2 regions of the Vibrio sp. JZG120 genome follow, and region 1 is predicted to be linked to the other one. Evidence: riboswitches for the same ligand, from Rfam matches in the RefSeq annotation. Region 1 holds a riboswitch; the other holds the start of a gene.
The links. A riboswitch is a leader RNA that binds a small molecule or an ion and turns the genes downstream of it on or off. The one in region 1 is predicted to bind lysine.

Region 1 (3,768 bases):
AGCGTGTCCGTAAAGAAATTTGGGGTTATGCTGAGGATGAAGATTTATCTAACGATGAGCTCATTCGTGAAAAATACCAAGGTATTCGCCCTGCGCCGGGTTATCCAGCATGTCCTGAGCATACTGAAAAAGGACCGCTTTGGGAGCTACTTAATGTGGAAGAGAATATTGGCATGACTCTAACCTCCAGCTATGCAATGTATCCGGGCGCGTCAGTCTCTGGTTGGTATTTCTCTCATCCTGACTCACGTTACTTTGCGATCGCACAGATCCAAGAAGATCAGCTAGAGAGCTACGCCGATCGCAAAGGGTGGGATAGGATCGAGGCTGAAAAATGGTTAGGGCCAAACATTAACGGTTAAATTGATGTTTACCTCGTTCAAATGTAACAACTATTGAAACAACAAAGGGCAGCAGATACGCAGCCCTTTGTTTTATTGAGTTGAACTTACTTCTCAAACAACTCGGTGTGGAGTTTTTGTATGGCTTGTTTCGATACCGATTCATGGAGCAAGAAGCATAAGTTGTGAGGGCTAGCGCCATAACAAATCATGCGTAGGTTAAAGTCTTCTAGCGTGCCAAAAACCTGTTTCGCGTAGCCTTTACTCTCACTCATGTTGTTACCAATGAGAGCAACGAGGCATAGGTCATGTTCAACTTCTACCTTACATAACTCTTCTAACTCTTCTCGTACAGCTTGCGGCAGCTGTGGTGCTCCGCCAGAGGTATCAGTTTGATCAAGTGTTAACGATACACTGATTTCAGATGTCGTGATCAAATCGACAGAGATCTTATGCTTTGCAAGGATCTCAAAAACCTTTGCTAAGAAGCCGTATGCGTGGAACATGTTGGCGCTGCGTAGCGTTACCATGGTTTGGTTACAACGCAAAGCTAGCGCACGGAACAACGGTGAGCTTTCGACTTGGTGACGAATCCAAGTTCCCCCTTTTTCTGGCTCTTTCGATGACCCTACAAATACCGGAATGTCGTGGCGCAATGCGGGTACTAGCGTAGAAGGGTGAAGGATTTTAGCGCCAAAGTTCGCCATTTCTGAAGCTTCACTAAAGCTGATCTCGGGAATTGGTGAGGCTTTTGGCGCAATTCGCGGGTCTGTTGTGTAGATGCCCGGAACATCAGTCCAGATTTCTAACCCTGCCGCTTTGACGCTCTCAGCAATTAAGGCGGCGCTATAATCGCTGCCTCCTCGACCTAGTGTTGTTGTATTACCGGCTTCGTCAGATCCTATGAAGCCTTGAGTAACAACAACGGATTGTTGGCAAAGTGGTATGAGTTTATCTTGCGCAAGCGTCGAAATTGCTTCAATGTTTGGCTCCGCGCGACCAAAGTTGTCATCAGTACGCAGCACATCGCGGATATCAAAGCGCACAGCTTGAATGCCTCGCTCACACATTAACTGAGTTAGAATATGCGTCGACATGAGTTCGCCACATGCGACCAAATGATCGGTTAACTTCGCACTAGCTTGGATAGATGCAGCCTCGGCCAGGCTGGTTACGGTATCTAATATGCCATACACCTCGGCAGCAGTTTTCGTGCTGTCTTCGAGCTGAGTTAAAATGGCGTCATGAATGTTGGCCAGATTTTGCAGCAGCTCAGTACGGTGCGTTTGATCCTGAACACCGTTGGCGAGTTCTACCAACAGGTTGGTGACGCCAGAGCAAGCGCTGCTCACGACCAGGCGAGTATTTGGATTGTTTTCGATAATGGTGGCACAACGACTCATTGCCTCAAAGTTGGCAACACTGGTCCCACCGAATTTAGCTACGTTAAATGCGCTCACTGCGTTCTCCCACGACTTCCTAAAAAATTGTACATCCAATGTTTAGTGAGAAAAGGAACAGAGCAAAAAGAGAGGTATTTAGAATGCTATTTGAAAAATTTACCCTCAGAAGCCCTTCATCAGACTGCGCTGATGACAGTTGATGGGATTCAGCCCAATTCAACCGACAAGTCAAACCCTGCAACTTTGACTTACCTCGGCACTACTCCCCCTCAATGATTGGTGTTGGAATTGCGGTTCCACAAATCATCTACCTGGGTAGCGCTCCTCTTCTACATAAAGCTCAAACATTGAACGGTTTTGAGGCCTTAATGTCAATCAATATTTCAACCTTTATGGTGTTTTTTATTAACGATTTTGTGACACTGGTTTGACCTCCATACTTACGGCTAATTGCTGATAGAGGAAAAATCTATTAGGGTGAAGAACCCTACACCTGAGCCATGTTATTGAATAGAACTTTTAGAATGCTCAGGATAAAAGATAATCAAGGAGCTGACATGTCGATCCAAAGCTTTATTCCGCCTCACCGTATTTTAATGGGACCTGGTCCTTCTGATATTTATCCTCAAGTGTTACAAGCGCTAAGCCGTCCTACCGTAGGTCACCTTGATCCTCTGTTTATCGGTATGATGGATGAGCTCAAGCAGCTATTGAAGTATGCCTTTCAAACTGACAATGAGTTCACTATTGCGGTTTCAGCGCCAGGTAGTGCAGGGATGGAAACCTGCTTTGTAAACTTGATCGAGAAAGGCGATAAAGTGATCGTCTGCCGTAACGGTGTATTTGGTGAACGCATGCGCGAAAATGTCGTCCGTGCTGGTGGTGAAGTTGTTATCGTCGATGATGAATGGGGGACGCCTGTTTCCATTAATAAAGTCGAGCAAGCACTCGAACAGCACCCAGATACAAAAATTCTTGCTTTTGTGCATGCGGAAACTTCAACTGGTGCAGTCAGTGATGCTCAAGCATTGGGTAAGCTGGCGAAACAGCATAATGCATTATCTATTGTTGATGCGGTGACGTCACTTGGTGGTGTGCCGTTAAAAGTGGATGAATGGCAACTGGATGCGGTTTACTCTGGCAGTCAAAAATGTTTGTCATGTGTACCAGGGCTCTCACCCGTGACGTTTTCTCCTGCCGCAATTGAAAAGATTCAAGCAAGAACAACACCAGTACAGAGTTGGTTCCTCGATCAGAGTTTAGTGTTGGGGTATTGGAGTGGAGAAGGCAAGCGTAGTTACCATCATACGGCGCCAGTTAATAGCTTGTATGCGCTTCATGAAGCTTTATTGATACTGAAAAATGAAGGCTTAGAAAACGCTTGGGCTCGTCACCAACTGATGCATGAAAAACTCAAAAATGGCTTACAAAAGTTAGGCTTTGAATTTGTTGTGGACGAAGCCCATCGGTTGCCACAATTAAATGCGATTTACGTGCCTGAAGGAATTGATGAAGCAAAAGTTCGTGCTCACTTGCTAGAAACCTATAACCTAGAAATTGGTGCTGGCCTTGGGGCATTAGCTGGTAAAGCGTGGCGTATTGGCTTAATGGGTTACGGCGCTCGATCTGAAAACGTTGCGCTGTGCTTAAAAGCGTTGGAAGAGTCACTCACTGAATAAAATCATACAGCAATGAGATAAAGAAAAGCGAAGGTCATCCCTTCGCTTTTTTGTACTTATTACTCTTCACCTGAAGTGGGTGCTGGTGAGGCAGAGATTGCTTGAGAAGGTGGTCGGTAATTGACGTCACTGAAATCAATCTTCGGGAACAAAAACTGCGCTTCAGCTCTAATTTGCTCCGCTTTACTTGAGTCATCTAAGCCTTGGTAGGCCAAAATCAAATTATTATAAAATGCAGGGCGAGGCTTATCTTTGATGATTTTTAGCGACCAATCGATATAAGGCTGAATCAAGGTTGCGTCTTGTTGGTACAGCCCAATGTTTAAAAACGTGCTATAGACATCC
Region 2 (3,768 bases), on a different contig from region 1:
TATTGTGCACCGCGGGGCCTGTAGGCCTATTTATGGCGGGTTATACGGAAGACAGCGCGAAGCGCGAAACTTCTTTACCATTACTTCCGGGGTCAATCGCTGAATTTAATCGCTATGAATTTAGTCGTCCGGCGAAAAAAGATACATGTGAAACACCAATAAAAGTGTACTCACATATCTCGCCATATATGGGTGGTCCAGAAAAAATCAAGAATACCAATGGTGCAGGTGATGCTGCGTTATCTGCTGTTCTTCATGATATGGCGGCAAACAAATACCATAAAGAAAATGTGCCTAATTCAAGCAAGCACAGTAACGAATATTTAACTTACTCTTCTTTTTCTCAAGTATGTAAATACGCAAACCGTGCGAGCTACGAAGTTCTCGTGCAACATTCTCCACGTTTGTCACGTGGGCTTCCTGAGCGAGAAGATAGCCTAGAAGAAGCATACTGGGAACGTTAATACACAGTAGTTTAATTAACCATTCTATAACTAAAGTAAAAGGCGCATTAAAAAATGCGCCTTTTTTATTTGTAATGAACCAAATAAAAAAGGCTCCCATTGGGAGCCTTTTAAAAATAGCGCGGATTTAGATCAGGAAATCATCCAGAGATTTACCTGCATCAAGTTGCTCTTGAATTGCAGAAGGTGTACGACCTTGGCCTGTCCAAGTCTTCTCATTACCGTTTGAGTCTGTGTATTTGTATTTAGCTGGACGAGGTGCACGCTTCGCTTTGCCTTTCGTCTTAGTTTCGCCAGATAGCGCAGTAATAAGCGCTTCTACGTCAATACCGTCTTGAGCAATTTTCTCTGCGATCTCTGCTAGCTTAGCTTCTTGCTCAGCTTGTGCTGCACGTTCTGCTTCTTCTGCTTCACGACGCTCTTCTACGACAGTAGTTAGTTTATCTAGAGCTTCTTCCAATTGTTCTAGAGTCAGCTCACGAGAAAATGCACGAAGGCTACGGATATTTAGAAGGGTTTTAGTCAGCTCTGACATAACGATTCCTATTAAAAGGTTAATGTGTTGGGCACTTTTTATCGTTACGATTAAATAATGCCAATCTATAAATAAACAAAGAGTCCTTATATTTAACTTTATCTTTTCCTTATGTGCAAATACTAAATCAAGATTTTGTTTAAATTTAGCTATTTTTTTAAAGCAATAAATATTATTACACTCGAAATAAATCTTATTAGATGAGAATTGAAATCAACACTTGTTATTGTATAGAGATAGAGCCAGCTTGGTTTTTATAAAAAAAGTTGAGTTATTACTTAAAAATATGAAGCGTCCATCTTTGATGGAGTGTCATATATCCTTAATTTATTGATACAAGATAAACCATGATATTTTTAAGGTAGTAATAATGTTTCATAAATAACAAAATTGATGTGATTTCAGTTGCACAAAACTAACTTGAAGTAGACAAGGTTTATAAATTATCTCAGTCATTATTTATTTGTTTAATTTAGTTTGATGTGTTGCATTGACTCTCATCATAAGTACAATGGCTTCTACCTGATGCAATATTGCAGACAATTTGTTGTTAATTTGTACAGTTAGTGGTTAATTGTTTGTTGTTGCCGTAGAGGCGCGGTCTCGAAGAGTAGCTATTATTGGGGTGATGCCAATGAATAATAGTGGAAGGCGAAGATTGCCGAAGTAAGTAACTCATCAAAGTTACTTGCTGGGGTTGTATCTGAAAGGAACAACACTGCCATAGTATATATTCACATTAAACTATGGAGCGCTACTGTAGGGTTGGGTGGAGTGTTCGCTTCCCTGTCGCTAAGTTCAACATGAGCACGTATCGTATGCTACGTGACTTGTCTGCAGTAGATCTCTAGCCAAACTTTGGTTTTTGAAGATCATGAATTTAATAGATTTTTCTAGTTCTCCTGTTTCATTATTGCCACCTATTGTCGCTTTGACTTTGGCGATTCTGACTCGACGTGTATTAGTTTCCTTAGGTGTAGGTATCGTGCTGGGTGCGGTTCTACTTAATAGCTGGTCTATCGGTGATACCGTTAGTTACGTGAGTTCTCAAGTTTCTTCTGTCTTTATTGAAGATGGCGGAATTAACACTTGGAACATGAGCATTGTTGGTTTCCTAATCTTATTAGGTATGACAACTGCGTTATTAACGCTATCTGGTGGTACTCGTGCATTTGCCGAATGGGCACAATCTCGAGTAAAGAGTAAACGCGGCTCCAAACTTCTTGCTGCCTTTTTAGGCGTATTCATTTTTGTCGACGATTACTTTAACAGTCTTGCTGTTGGTGCCATTTCTCGTCCAGTAACCGATCGTTTTTATGTGTCTCGCGCGAAGCTTGCGTACATTCTAGACTCAACTGCTGCACCAATGTGTGTGATCATGCCTGCTTCTAGCTGGGGTGCTTACATTATTACGATTATCGGCGGTATCTTAGTCTCACATGGGATCACTGAGTATTCGGCTCTTGGCGCGTACGTTCGTCTTATTCCAATGAACTTTTACGCAGTTTTTGCACTGCTTATGGTGTTTGCTGTGGCGTGGTTTGGCCTCGATATCGGTAAGATGCGTGAGCATGAAATCTCTGCATCTCAAGGCCGCGGCTTTGATAAAGACAAAGAAAACGACTCGCAAGAAGCGCATGATCTAAACGAAGAGCTAGATATCCGTGAAAGCGAAAAGGGTAAAGTGTCAGACCTGGTACTTCCTATCGTGACGCTGATTATTGCGACTATCGCTTCTATGCTTTACACGGGTGGCCAAGCATTGGCTGCTGACGGCAAAGAGTTTGCGCTTCTAGGTGCGTTTGAAAATACAGATGTAGGCACATCACTAATCTACGGTAGCTTGCTTGGCTTAGCTGTCGCATTATTTACTGTTGTGAAGCAAGGTCTTCCAATAGGTGAAATTGCACGCACACTATGGATTGGTGCTAAGTCTATGTTTGGCGCGATTCTAATCCTAGTATTTGCCTGGACTATCGGTTCGGTTATCGGTGATATGAAGACGGGTTCTTACCTTTCTACAATGGCTCAGGGCAATATCAATCCACATTGGCTACCGGTTATCCTATTCTTGTTGTCTGGTCTAATGGCATTTTCAACAGGTACTTCTTGGGGTACGTTCGGCATTATGCTTCCAATCGCGGGTGATATGGCTGGTGCAACCGATCTTGCGCTAATGCTCCCAATGCTAAGTGCAGTTTTAGCCGGTGCCGTTTTTGGTGACCATTGTTCACCTATCTCCGATACCACTATTCTGTCGTCGACTGGTGCACGTTGTAATCATATTGATCACGTATCGACCCAGTTGCCTTATGCATTGTCCGTGGCGCTAGTTTCCTGTGTTGGCTTCATTACTTTGGGGATGACTGCGTCAATTGCATTCTCATTCATCGCTGCATCAATCACATTTATTATTGTATGTGGAGCACTTTCTTGGTTGTCGAAGTCTAAAATGGCATCGTGCCAAAATGTCTAGTACAGCTCAGTATTTTTAATAAAGAGGAAGCTCCGCTAAATTTAGCGGAGCTTTTTTTTAACGCGATTTAGGTGAGGGGGGCAATCGCGTTTTTGGGGATAATCGTTTCGTGTTAAAAGCGAGCTATTTGTGTTCTGAGCACTCCTTTCTGTGCTGTGATAGAAAATCTATCAACCGACTTCTTCTTAGCTCTAAGCAAAGACTATGCCTAGTTTAAGTTGTTGATTTTAAAGGCGGTAATATCAAGAGGTTTATGATGAGGGGCTAAGTAAATGATATATGATGAGTTGTCT

Region 2: another riboswitch for lysine. It lies ahead of tet(35) (tetracycline efflux Na+/H+ antiporter family transporter Tet(35)); the one in region 1 lies ahead of lysC (lysine-sensitive aspartokinase 3).

The regions. Positions count from the first base shown of each region.
Region 1 is NZ_JBSRRK010000012.1:5,665-9,432, forward strand. Features, by position in the region: gene metH (methionine synthase) at 1-362, shown strand, start outside; gene lysC (lysine-sensitive aspartokinase 3) at 449-1,801, opposite strand; lysine riboswitch at 1,903-2,081, opposite strand; gene ACWPOD_RS19610 (pyridoxal-phosphate-dependent aminotransferase family protein) at 2,302-3,423, shown strand; gene ACWPOD_RS19615 (PglL family O-oligosaccharyltransferase) at 3,483-3,768, opposite strand, start outside.
Region 2 is NZ_JBSRRK010000004.1:486,856-490,623, reverse strand. Features, by position in the region: gene ACWPOD_RS10625 (inosine/guanosine kinase) at 1-464, shown strand, start outside; gene ACWPOD_RS10620 (H-NS family histone-like protein) at 592-999, opposite strand; lysine riboswitch at 1,582-1,764, shown strand; gene tet(35) (tetracycline efflux Na+/H+ antiporter family transporter Tet(35)) at 1,874-3,475, shown strand.